Regions from separate parts of the Hirschia litorea genome, predicted to be linked through region 2. Evidence: predicted binding sites of a transcription regulator. Region 2 holds the regulator's gene; the other holds the start of a gene.
The links. The regulator HrcA, encoded in region 2, represses chaperone genes, less so after heat shock. The targets are predictions, from matches to a motif close to GTTAGCANTCNNCNNNGNNGANTGCTAAC.
Positions count from the first base shown of each region.

Region 1: groES (co-chaperone GroES) is a predicted target of HrcA. The motif match lies at 3,034-3,062, and genes of this name have one in related genera.

Region 1 covers NZ_JBHTBR010000002.1:1,241,811-1,246,791, reverse strand. Annotated here, with positions in the region: gene ACFQS8_RS05880 (N(5)-(carboxyethyl)ornithine synthase) at 1-535, opposite strand, end outside; gene groL (chaperonin GroEL) at 937-2,595, opposite strand; gene groES (co-chaperone GroES) at 2,681-2,968, opposite strand; gene ACFQS8_RS05865 (hypothetical protein) at 3,163-3,420, opposite strand; gene ACFQS8_RS05860 (VOC family protein) at 3,653-4,015, opposite strand; gene ACFQS8_RS05855 (cupin domain-containing protein) at 4,049-4,708, opposite strand; gene ACFQS8_RS05850 (TetR/AcrR family transcriptional regulator) at 4,824-4,981, shown strand, end outside.
Region 2 covers NZ_JBHTBR010000005.1:746,330-751,310, reverse strand. Annotated here, with positions in the region: gene ACFQS8_RS12190 (DUF2975 domain-containing protein) at 1-565, shown strand, start outside; gene ACFQS8_RS12185 (helix-turn-helix domain-containing protein) at 589-846, shown strand; gene ACFQS8_RS12180 (methyl-accepting chemotaxis protein) at 1,006-2,034, shown strand; gene rph (ribonuclease PH) at 2,083-2,817, opposite strand; gene hrcA (heat-inducible transcriptional repressor HrcA) at 2,990-4,099, shown strand; gene grpE (nucleotide exchange factor GrpE) at 4,096-4,725, shown strand; gene ACFQS8_RS12160 (winged helix-turn-helix transcriptional regulator) at 4,826-4,981, opposite strand, start outside.

The DNA.
Region 1 (4,981 bases), on a different contig from region 2:
CACGACTTACAGCACCGAAACTGAAAATAATCGTTTTGCGCTGGTTGCCATAATGCCCATCAATGCCTTTCAGGCGGAGGGCGTGGATAACGGCGCAATAACCAGCCATTTCATTGTTTTTGTAGAAAGTATGGCGGCCCATTTGGCCCGTTGGACTCCAGACAAACATATCTTCATAAGCGATCAGGGTAAGTTTGCGATCAATAGCTGTTTGTGTGATTGCACGTTGTTGGGCGCAGTGGGGATAGCCCCATAAAATGCCGCCTTCGCGCATATCTTGTAGATCAACCAAAGTGGGTTTTGCAATGATGACATTGCCAATATCTGAGAGAATGTTTGCGCGGGTTGTGATTCCACCAGATTGCGCAGCGATGTCGGCATCAGAAATACCAAAAGGCTCGCCATAACCTTCTTCAAAGATGAGTTGTTTGCGGTATTCGGCAGGAAGTCGGTTTAAATGTTCGGGGTGAATGGGGACGCGCTGCTCATCTTCCTTTTTTGAAGTTCCAATAACTCCAAAAGTTAACTTGGTCATATATGGTCCTATTCTGGGGGAGTTTACCCCTTGAAATCATATGCGTAATTGTAAGTAAGATTGTTTCAACGGCGAACGGCATGAGGGTGCACTTAATATACACAGCCAATTCTCGGCGCATTATCCAAAGCTATCATTATATGATGAAGGTGAAATTGGATTGTCGAATACAAGAAGGTGCACCTTACCCTATAAGGGCGATGATACCTAATCATTACTGTCGATGGGGATGGGCGCGCAGTATAATCTATTTAGGCGAAGAGATTGAGTTGGAGGCAGTGGGTTCTTTAGGTTTGCGAATTTAGTGTTTTGCGTTTGAAGCTGCATAAAAAACGGGCGGCCTCCCGAAGAAAGCCGCCCGCATATTTTGTCTAAGCTTTGGAAAGCTTGAGGGTTTGAGCTTAGAAGCCCATTCCGCCCATGCCACCCATTCCGCCCATGCCGCCCATGTCAGGCATGCCGCCACCAGCTGGTGCATCTTTAACAGGTGCATCACAGATTGCAGCTTCAGTTGTGATGATCAAGGACGCGATAGATGCCGCGTTTTGAAGAGAAGAACGCACAACTTTAGTTGGGTCGATAATACCAGCAGCCACAAGGTCACAGTATTCTTCTTTTTGAGCGTCAAATCCGTAAGAGATTGATTTTTCAGCAAGAATTGCGTTCACAACAACTGAACCTTCAACACCAGCGTTTTGAACGATTTGGCGTAGAGGTGCTTGAAGTGCGCGTGTAACGATGTCGATACCAGCTTGCTCGTCTTCATTAGCACCTTTAACTTTTAGGGCAGAAGAAGCACGAAGAAGCGCTGTACCACCACCAGGGACGATACCTTCTTCAACAGCAGCACGAGTTGCGTTAAGAGCGTCATCAACGCGGTCTTTACGCTCTTTAACTTCAACTTCAGTTGCACCACCAACTTTGATAACGGCAACACCGCCAGCAAGTTTAGCAAGACGCTCTTGAAGTTTTTCTTTGTCATACTCTGATGTTGTGTTTTCGATTTGCGCGCGGATTTGTGAAACGCGGCCTTCGATGTCAGCTTTAGCGCCCGCACCATCAACGATAACTGTGTCGTCTTTAGTGATAGAAACGCGTTTTGCTGTACCAAGCATTTCAAGAGATACGTTCTCAAGTTTGATGCCAAGGTCTTCAGAAATCACTGTACCACCAGTTAGGACAGAGATGTCTTCAAGCATTGCTTTACGACGGTCACCGAAACCAGGAGCTTTAACAGCAGCGATTTTCAATCCACCGCGAAGTTTGTTCACAACAAGAGTTGCAAGTGCTTCACCTTCAATGTCTTCAGCGATGATAAGAAGAGGCTTACCAGACTGAACAACAGCTTCAAGGATTGGAAGCATTGGTTGTAGTGATGTTAGTTTTGACTCGTGAAGAAGAATGTATGGGTCATCAAGAGCCACAGTCATTTTTTCAGCATCAGTGATGAAGTATGGTGATAGGTAACCACGGTCAAACTGCATACCTTCAACGACATCAAGTTCTGTTTCCAAAGACTTAGCTTCTTCAACAGTGATAACGCCTTCATTACCGACTTTTTCCATCGCTTTAGCGATCATGTCGCCGATTTCGCGCTCACCATTCGCAGAGATCGCACCAACTTGCGCGATTTCTTCGTTAGTTTTTACTTTTTTGGAGTTTGATTCCAAAGTTGTAACAACCTCAGCAACAGCTTTATCGATACCGCGCTTAAGATCCATTGGGTTCATGCCAGCAGCAACGCGCTTCATGCCTTCGCGAACGATAGCTTGCGCAAGAACTGTTGCAGTTGTTGTTCCGTCACCAGCAACATCGTTTGCTTTAGAAGCAACTTCACGCACCATTTGTGCGCCCATGTTTTGGAACTTGTTTTCTAGTTCGATTTCTTTAGCAACTGTCACACCATCTTTTGTTGTACGCGGTGCGCCAAAAGATTTGTCGATAACAACGTTACGGCCTTTAGGGCCAAGTGTTACTTTTACAGCGTTTGCAAGAATGTCGACACCTTCGAGCATTTCGTTGCGAGCTTCTGAACCGAAGTGTACTAGCTTAGCAGCCATGTTCGTATTCCTTTAATTTGAAAAATTGAAAATCTGAAAAGAGAAATTGAGTAGGGCGCTCTTTAGAAACAAAGAGCTGCGCGTCTTACTCAACGATACCCATGATGTCAGATTCCTTCATGATGATGAGCTCTTCGCCATCGACAGTTACTTCTGTACCGCCCCATTTTGCGAAAAGAACGCGGTCGCCAGTTTTAACTTCTAGTGCAACGCGGTTGCCGTCATCACCAATAACACCGTTACCAACTGCTACGATTTCACCTTCTTGTGGCTTCTCTTTAGCAGTATCTGGGATGATGATCCCGCCTTTAGTCTTAGCGACTTCTTCTACACGACGAACTAAAACGCGGTCATGAAGTGGACGAAATGCCATAATGAGACCTCTTTCAATTAAGGTTGCAAAAATCTGGTTTCGTTAGGCAGTTTAGATATGTGAGTTTTAGCACTCACCTAGCGTGGCTGCTAACGATGTATGGCATCTAAGATCACCCGCGCCCAACGTCAACAGGAGAGTGAATATATTTTTGGGGTATAATGTGAGAAAAATTTGACGAGGTGAGTATATATTTAAGCTGCATCCAGAGCCAATGCTGCTTCTAATTCTGTCGGGTCAATCTCAATAAATTGGGTGGTGCCGCGTAGGCCGGCGGCAGGACGTACGACCATAATCGTAGCTATATGAAGGTAAGCTTTGTCAGATGTCTTATCTTGCTGCTCTTCTTCTGTCTCTATTGTGTAGTCGCCAGCTGGCCATGTGCGATCCAAGCTAGGAAGAGAGAAGGGACGATGAAAGGTCACAAGTCTTTTGGAAATGCGATTGGCCATGAATATATCCATCCTGAATGTGTTGGCCCGTTTTTTATCGCGTCGCCAAATGTTTGTTTTTGGTAGATGTACACATTTATATATAGGGACTGTTCGCGTGGAATTCACGCTATGGGATGGATGTGTTTGTTTTTAAGTGTCGTTTGCCACGTTTGGTCGGCGTGAAACTGCTGTGCCTAGCAAGTGAGATTAATCCCCAGCGCACATGTTGGAAATGCGCTGGGGAAATGGGTTAGCTAAAGTCGAAGAAGCAAAGCTTGTTGCCGTCTAGGTCTTTCACATATGCACCGTAAAACATGTTATCAATGCGTTGGCCGGGGGCACCGTCACATGTAGCACCCAGTTTGATTGCTTTCTCGTAAAGTGCTTTGGCACCTTCCTTAGAGCCGCCCGGGAAGGCTACCGTTACACCATTACCTGGTGCAGGTGCTTCACCATTATAAGGTGTACAAACTGCGATCATAGGTTGGTCTATGTTTTTTCCGATCATTGCAATGCGGCCTGCATCAATAAGAACTTCAGCGTCAAAGAGAGCGCTATAGAATTTCTTAGAAGCGTCTAAATCTTTAACGCCAAGTGTTGTGTAACCGATCATGAGATGTCCTTTTTAGGTTGTGAAGGTGAGGGGTTATAGGGATGGAAGGTGGCCTGTCTTTACATAAATTAGACAGCCTTCTTTTGTGAAAGGAGTGTGAAGAGACATATGTGGGCTGCGTATCCAACTGCCTTTGGGGTAGTCACCAAATTCATCCGAAAACGTGCCCTCCAGCACGAGAATTTCTTCTCCGCCCCAATGTTTGTGTGCATTGAAAACTGTATTTGGGGCCCAACGTACTAAAGCACAGGATTCGCCTTCAAAATTGTGTAAAGGCAGAACCGTCAGTCCGGGAACTGTGCCGGGAAGGAAGGTTTCTGTCGTTGTGTTGCGCGTGAATTGGTGCGTGTCTTTTGGTTCAAATTGTTGAAGCTTTACGAAAATAACACACCCGTCTTTGGTGAAAGGCGTGTGCGATGAGCCAATAGGGTTTCGAACATATGTTCCGGCAGGATAGTCGCCATGTTCGTCGGAAAAAGTTCCTTCCAGCACAAGGAATTCCTCACCGCCATCATGGGTGTGGGAGCTAAAATAAGAATCTGGATCATATTTCACGAGACTTGTTGCGCGGGCGACTTCATCGCCAATTCTATCTAGCTTGCGCCGGTAGACACCTTTCATCGGGGATTCTTCCCACGGCAATTGGTTTGTGTCCAAGACAACTCTCTTAGAAAAATCAGCGTTGAGGTGCATGTTGATATCTTTCCAAATTAATCTATCTAGTAGTAGGTAGATAGCATAAATAAAAAACAAGCAAGTAAAAAATGTGTCGAATTGCTAAGAACACGGAAAGTTGATAAGCGGAGTCATGAGTAGTGCTTCCCAAATTTTAGACATTGCAGAACGTCGTATGCGACAAGTGGGATATAACGCGGTGAGTTATCGCGATATCGCCGCGGAGATGGGAATTAAAAGTGCTAGCTTGCATTATCATTTCCCAAAGAAGGAAGATATGGGCGTTGCGTT
Region 2 (4,981 bases):
ATTGAAATTTCGCGCACTCGGTCGCGGGTCTTTATCTTCTATCTTGAAGGTATTGGTTGATATTTTCTGGATTGGTGCGTGCGCGGTTCTTGGATTCGTTTGGATAGTTACTCTGATTTCAATTATTGCGATGATTGGCGGAGGTGAGGTTGAGAACTCTGTCCTTGGAAAAATATCACTACACGCACACCCATTTAAAATGACCAGTCTCGCACTTGTGGGAACGGTTTTATGTGTGGGCATAATGTGTATTGCATCTAATCTACGCGGCGTTTTTGAAACGCTTGTAGATGGTGACCCTTTTGTGCCTGACAACGCACATAGATTTCGAGTCATCGCACTGATTCTTGCTATCTTGGAACTTGCCAGAATTTTGGTAGATCCAATGATTGCATTTTTATTAAATATATTTGGCGTAGATATAGATCTACAGCCAATGTCCATATTTACACGGTTGATGGGAACAAATTTCATCACGTGGGGGGCTGTGCTGATCTTGGTTGTCCTATCGCAGGTTTTCGATGAGGGTGCCCGCCTTCGCGAAGATCAACAGATGACCATCTAAACAAAAGGCCCTACCCTGACCTCATGACGATTCGTGTAAAACTAGATCAAGTCCTATTAGATCGCCGTATGTCTCTCACTGAGCTTGGCGATCGTGTGGGCATTACGTTGGCAAATCTGTCTATTCTAAAAACAGGTAAGGCCAAAGCGATACGGTTTTCAACGCTAGAAGCCCTTTGTCGAGAACTTGGCTGTCAGCCAGGCGATATTCTTATTTGGGAAGACGAAGAAGACACAATTGATGGATCTGATGACGAAAGTCAGCGAACGGCGGCAGAGTAAGTAACTCTCCCTTTCATCTATATTTCTTCTTGGGAAACTAAAGTAAGAATTACAAATTTGCATTGAAATCATCAAAAAGATGAAATCTCGCAAAGTATATTAACCATTCAGCGCGATGATCCAAAGCTAATATTCTCACACTTTGGAGTGTCTCAAGCTATGCTCAAATTTAAGAAACAAGATGCAATCTCTGCCCAAGTGCAAGAAATGCAACGCGCAGCTGTATCCCCTGCATGGCTTTCTGAACTCGTTCCCCTCATCGGAGCATGTGCCAGAGGAGAAGATGTTTCTAGTTTCACTGGGCCTCCAGAAATTGCAGCCGCATTTAGAAAGGCTAGCCAACTCGTTCAAGAGAAAGCCGCCAGCGCTGCTGAACAAAACGAAAAATACGCTGCGAATACAGCAGATATTATCGCAAGCATGGGCATCACCAAACAAGAGATCAATAATGTTGCCACGGCTGCTCAGTCTATGTCAGCTGCAATTGAAGAAATGAACGTCAATATCAGCACGGTCACACGCACATCTGATGACGCAGCCTCCACACTAAATAATTGTTCAAATCTTGCGTCGGATGGTGCAAAAAATACACAATTAACCGCCGAGCACATGGAACGTGTAGATACGTCTGTTCGGGCGGCATCTAAGCGCGTTGATAGCCTTGCACGCGCATCTGAACAGATCGGTGATATTGTTCAAACAATATCTGATATCGCAAACCAAACCAATCTCCTTGCGCTAAACGCTACTATCGAAGCGGCACGTGCTGGTGAAGCAGGTCGTGGATTTGCTGTTGTGGCGTCAGAGGTAAAAGAGCTTTCAAACCAAACAGCTCAAGCTACCAAAGATATCTCGCTCCGTATCAATTCCCTTCAAGAGGAAGTGGAAGCTATTCTTGAAGCTATGCAGGCCTCCTCCACAGCAGTGAAAGATGGACGCGTTGCATGTGATGAAGCAACAGAGAAAGTACGCGCGACCGCTTCTGAAATTCTTGATGGTGCAGAACTCACGCGGCAGATAGCGCAAAACCTTGGCGAACAAAGTGCGGCAACCCGTGAAATCTCACAGAACATTGTTAAAATCGCTCAAAGCAGCAGCCAAGCTGAACAACGTATTGATGCAACAAATAAGACTATTATGAGCTCTGATAAGCTTGCTTCGGCTTTTAAAGCAAACAAAAAGAACTAGGTGAAATCTAAAACAAAGGGGAGCCAATAAGCTCCCCTTTTCTATGCTTTACTTTACGCTCTCAATCGCAGCTTTTTGTAGCGCGAACAATTGTTTACACCCCGCATCAGCAAGATCACTCATTGCGAGGAATTCATCGCGGGAAAACGGGCGCTCTTCACCTGTCCCCTGCACTTCGATAATCCGTCCATCTGAAGACATGATGAAGTTAGCATCCACCATCGCATTGCTGTCTTCTGCATAATCTAGGTCAAGTACAGGGACGTCTTGATACACACCACATGATATTGCGGCAGCTTGTGCAATCAATGGACTTGTCTCAATAACGCCTTCTTCTTTGAGGTAGTTTAAAGCGATAGCAAGCGCGACATATCCACCCGTGATAGCCGCTGTTCGTGTTCCGCCGTCCGCTTGAATTACATCACAGTCAATCGTGATCTGGTTTTCACCAAGCGCTTCAAGATCAGTCACTGAGCGCAAAGCGCGCCCAATAAGGCGTTGGATTTCTTGAGTACGACCTGACTGTTTTCCTGAGGCCGCTTCACGACGTCCGCGCGTGTGTGTTGCGCGAGGCAACATACCATATTCGGCTGTAACCCAACCTTTACCAGACCCCTTCATCCAGCGCGGAACATCTTTTTCCCATGACGCAGTACAAAGCACATGTGTATGACCGAACTTGACGAGACATGAGCCTTCCGCATAACGCGATTGACCTACTTCCAAACTTACCTCTCTGAGATTTTCGGGGCTACGTTTAGAAGGGCGTTCAAATTGTGTCATGGTCTCTCATCCTGTTAGGAGCCTACACCAATAATTCAAGAAATCAGGTTTTGAAAATATGGTAGGTTTTACGTATAATGTGTGTAATTGCGATACAGGAAACCTCTATGGTTTGGCAATGCAACGAATTCCCATTGCATCTTAATCGAACCATTCTTACTGTTATAGAGACATGAAAGATCACCCCTCCTCCCACACCACGTTATCTGCGATGGATGAACGCTCACGGTTGATATTCCGCGAGATCGTGGACGCATATCTGGAAACAGGGGATCCGGTAGGTTCACGCACAATATCCAGACGCGGCATCAGCCTCTCGCCCGCCTCAATTCGAAACGTAATGGCAGACCTTGCTGAATTGGGTTTACTCGACAGCCCGCACTCCTCTGCTGGGCGAATGCCAACACACCAAGGCCTACGGTTGTTTGTAGACGGATTGATGGAAGTTAAGCGCATGAAGCTTCCTCCCGCTGACAAGCGACGTATCCAGCAAAGACTTTCAGCTGCTCAAGGGCGTCCCCCTGAAGATTTTCTAGGTGAAGCATCGGAAATGCTCTCTGGTTTGGTGGGGGGTGCCGGCCTTGTCGCTAGCCCCAAAAGCAATGCTTCAGCCGTTAAACATGTGGAATTCGTATCCATCGGCCCCAGCCAAGCATTGGCTATTATTGTGAGCGAGGATGAAGACGTTGAAAACCGTCTTCTTAATGTCCCAGTTGGAATGCCGGTTTCCGCATTGCAGGAAGCGAGCAATTATTTAAATGCACGCATGCGCGGACGCACGCTCGCTGAAGTGCGGAAAGACGTTTTAACGGAAATTCGCGATAAAAAAGCACAATTAGATGAAACAGCCAGCTCTCTTGTCGAAGCCGGCCTTGCACATTGGACAGGCGAAGACCCTGACCGAGGTCGCTCTCTTATTATTCGCGGGCGCGCAAATTTGCTTGGCGACGACCAGTTAGCAGAAGATATTAATAAGGTCAGGGATCTGTTCTCATACCTCGATAAAACAGAAAGTCTTATAAAAGTTTTGGACGAAGCACGTGATGCTGAAGGTGTTCGCCTGTTTATAGGTGCAGAAAATAAACTTTTTAGCCTCTCGGGTTCAAGTGTTATCGTCGCACCCTATATGAATTCTGATCGCAAAGTAGTAGGAGCGTTGGGTGTTATTGGTCCAACTCGACTAAACTATGCACGCGTCATTCCTATGGTGGATTATACGGCGCAAGTTGTAGGTAGATTATTGAATGGCGGACCGGCCGAAGAAATAGAGGATAAGCGATGAGCGAAGATACGCAAACGCCAGAGAACGAACCAGAAGCAGTCGACACGCAAGATGCAGCTGAGAACGCACAAGCTGATGCCGCGGCGAGTGAAGCTGCACCTGAGATTGACGAAAAAGACGCACGGATTGCTGAACTTGAAGCAGAACGCAATGCCTTAAAAGATCAACTCGTTCGAAACCTCGCAGATATGGAAAACTTGCGTAAGCGCACTGAAAAACAAGTCGCTGAGTCACGCATTTACGCTGTTGAGAAATTTGCATCAGATCTTCTGTCTGTTTCTGACAATATGTCCCGTGCATTGAGCACAATTACTGACGACGCGAAGGCAGACCTTTCCGAGCAAGGTAAAGGTCTTCTTGCTGGTATCGAAATGACTCAAAAAGAATTGCACACAGCTTTTGCACGTAATGGTGTTGTAGCTGTAGATGCTGCTCCAGGCGCAAGCTTTGATCCAAACTTCCATCAGGCAATTACACAAGTCCCTTCAGATCAACCAAGTGGTACAGTCGCCGAGACATTCCAATCGGGTTGGAAAATTGGTGACAGAACACTTCGCGCTGCAATGGTAGCGGTAAGTTCCGGTGGTGGTGCGCAAGCCAAAACCGATACAAGCGAAAATGCATAATAAGCTTAGATGCTAAAATGAAAAACGGCAGAACTTACTCATCTAAGTTCTGCCGTTTTGTTTTATAGTCAAAATAAACTCGGTTTGTGTGAAACCAAAATTATTCTGGAATCGTATCACCTATACCCGCTTGGCGACGTATTGAGAGATATTCCCTACCCCAAACTCGCAAAGCTTCGAGCACTGGGCCAAGCTGTCTACCGCGCTCAGTTAAGACGTAATCATATCGTACAGGGCGTGTTTGATATTCTTTTTT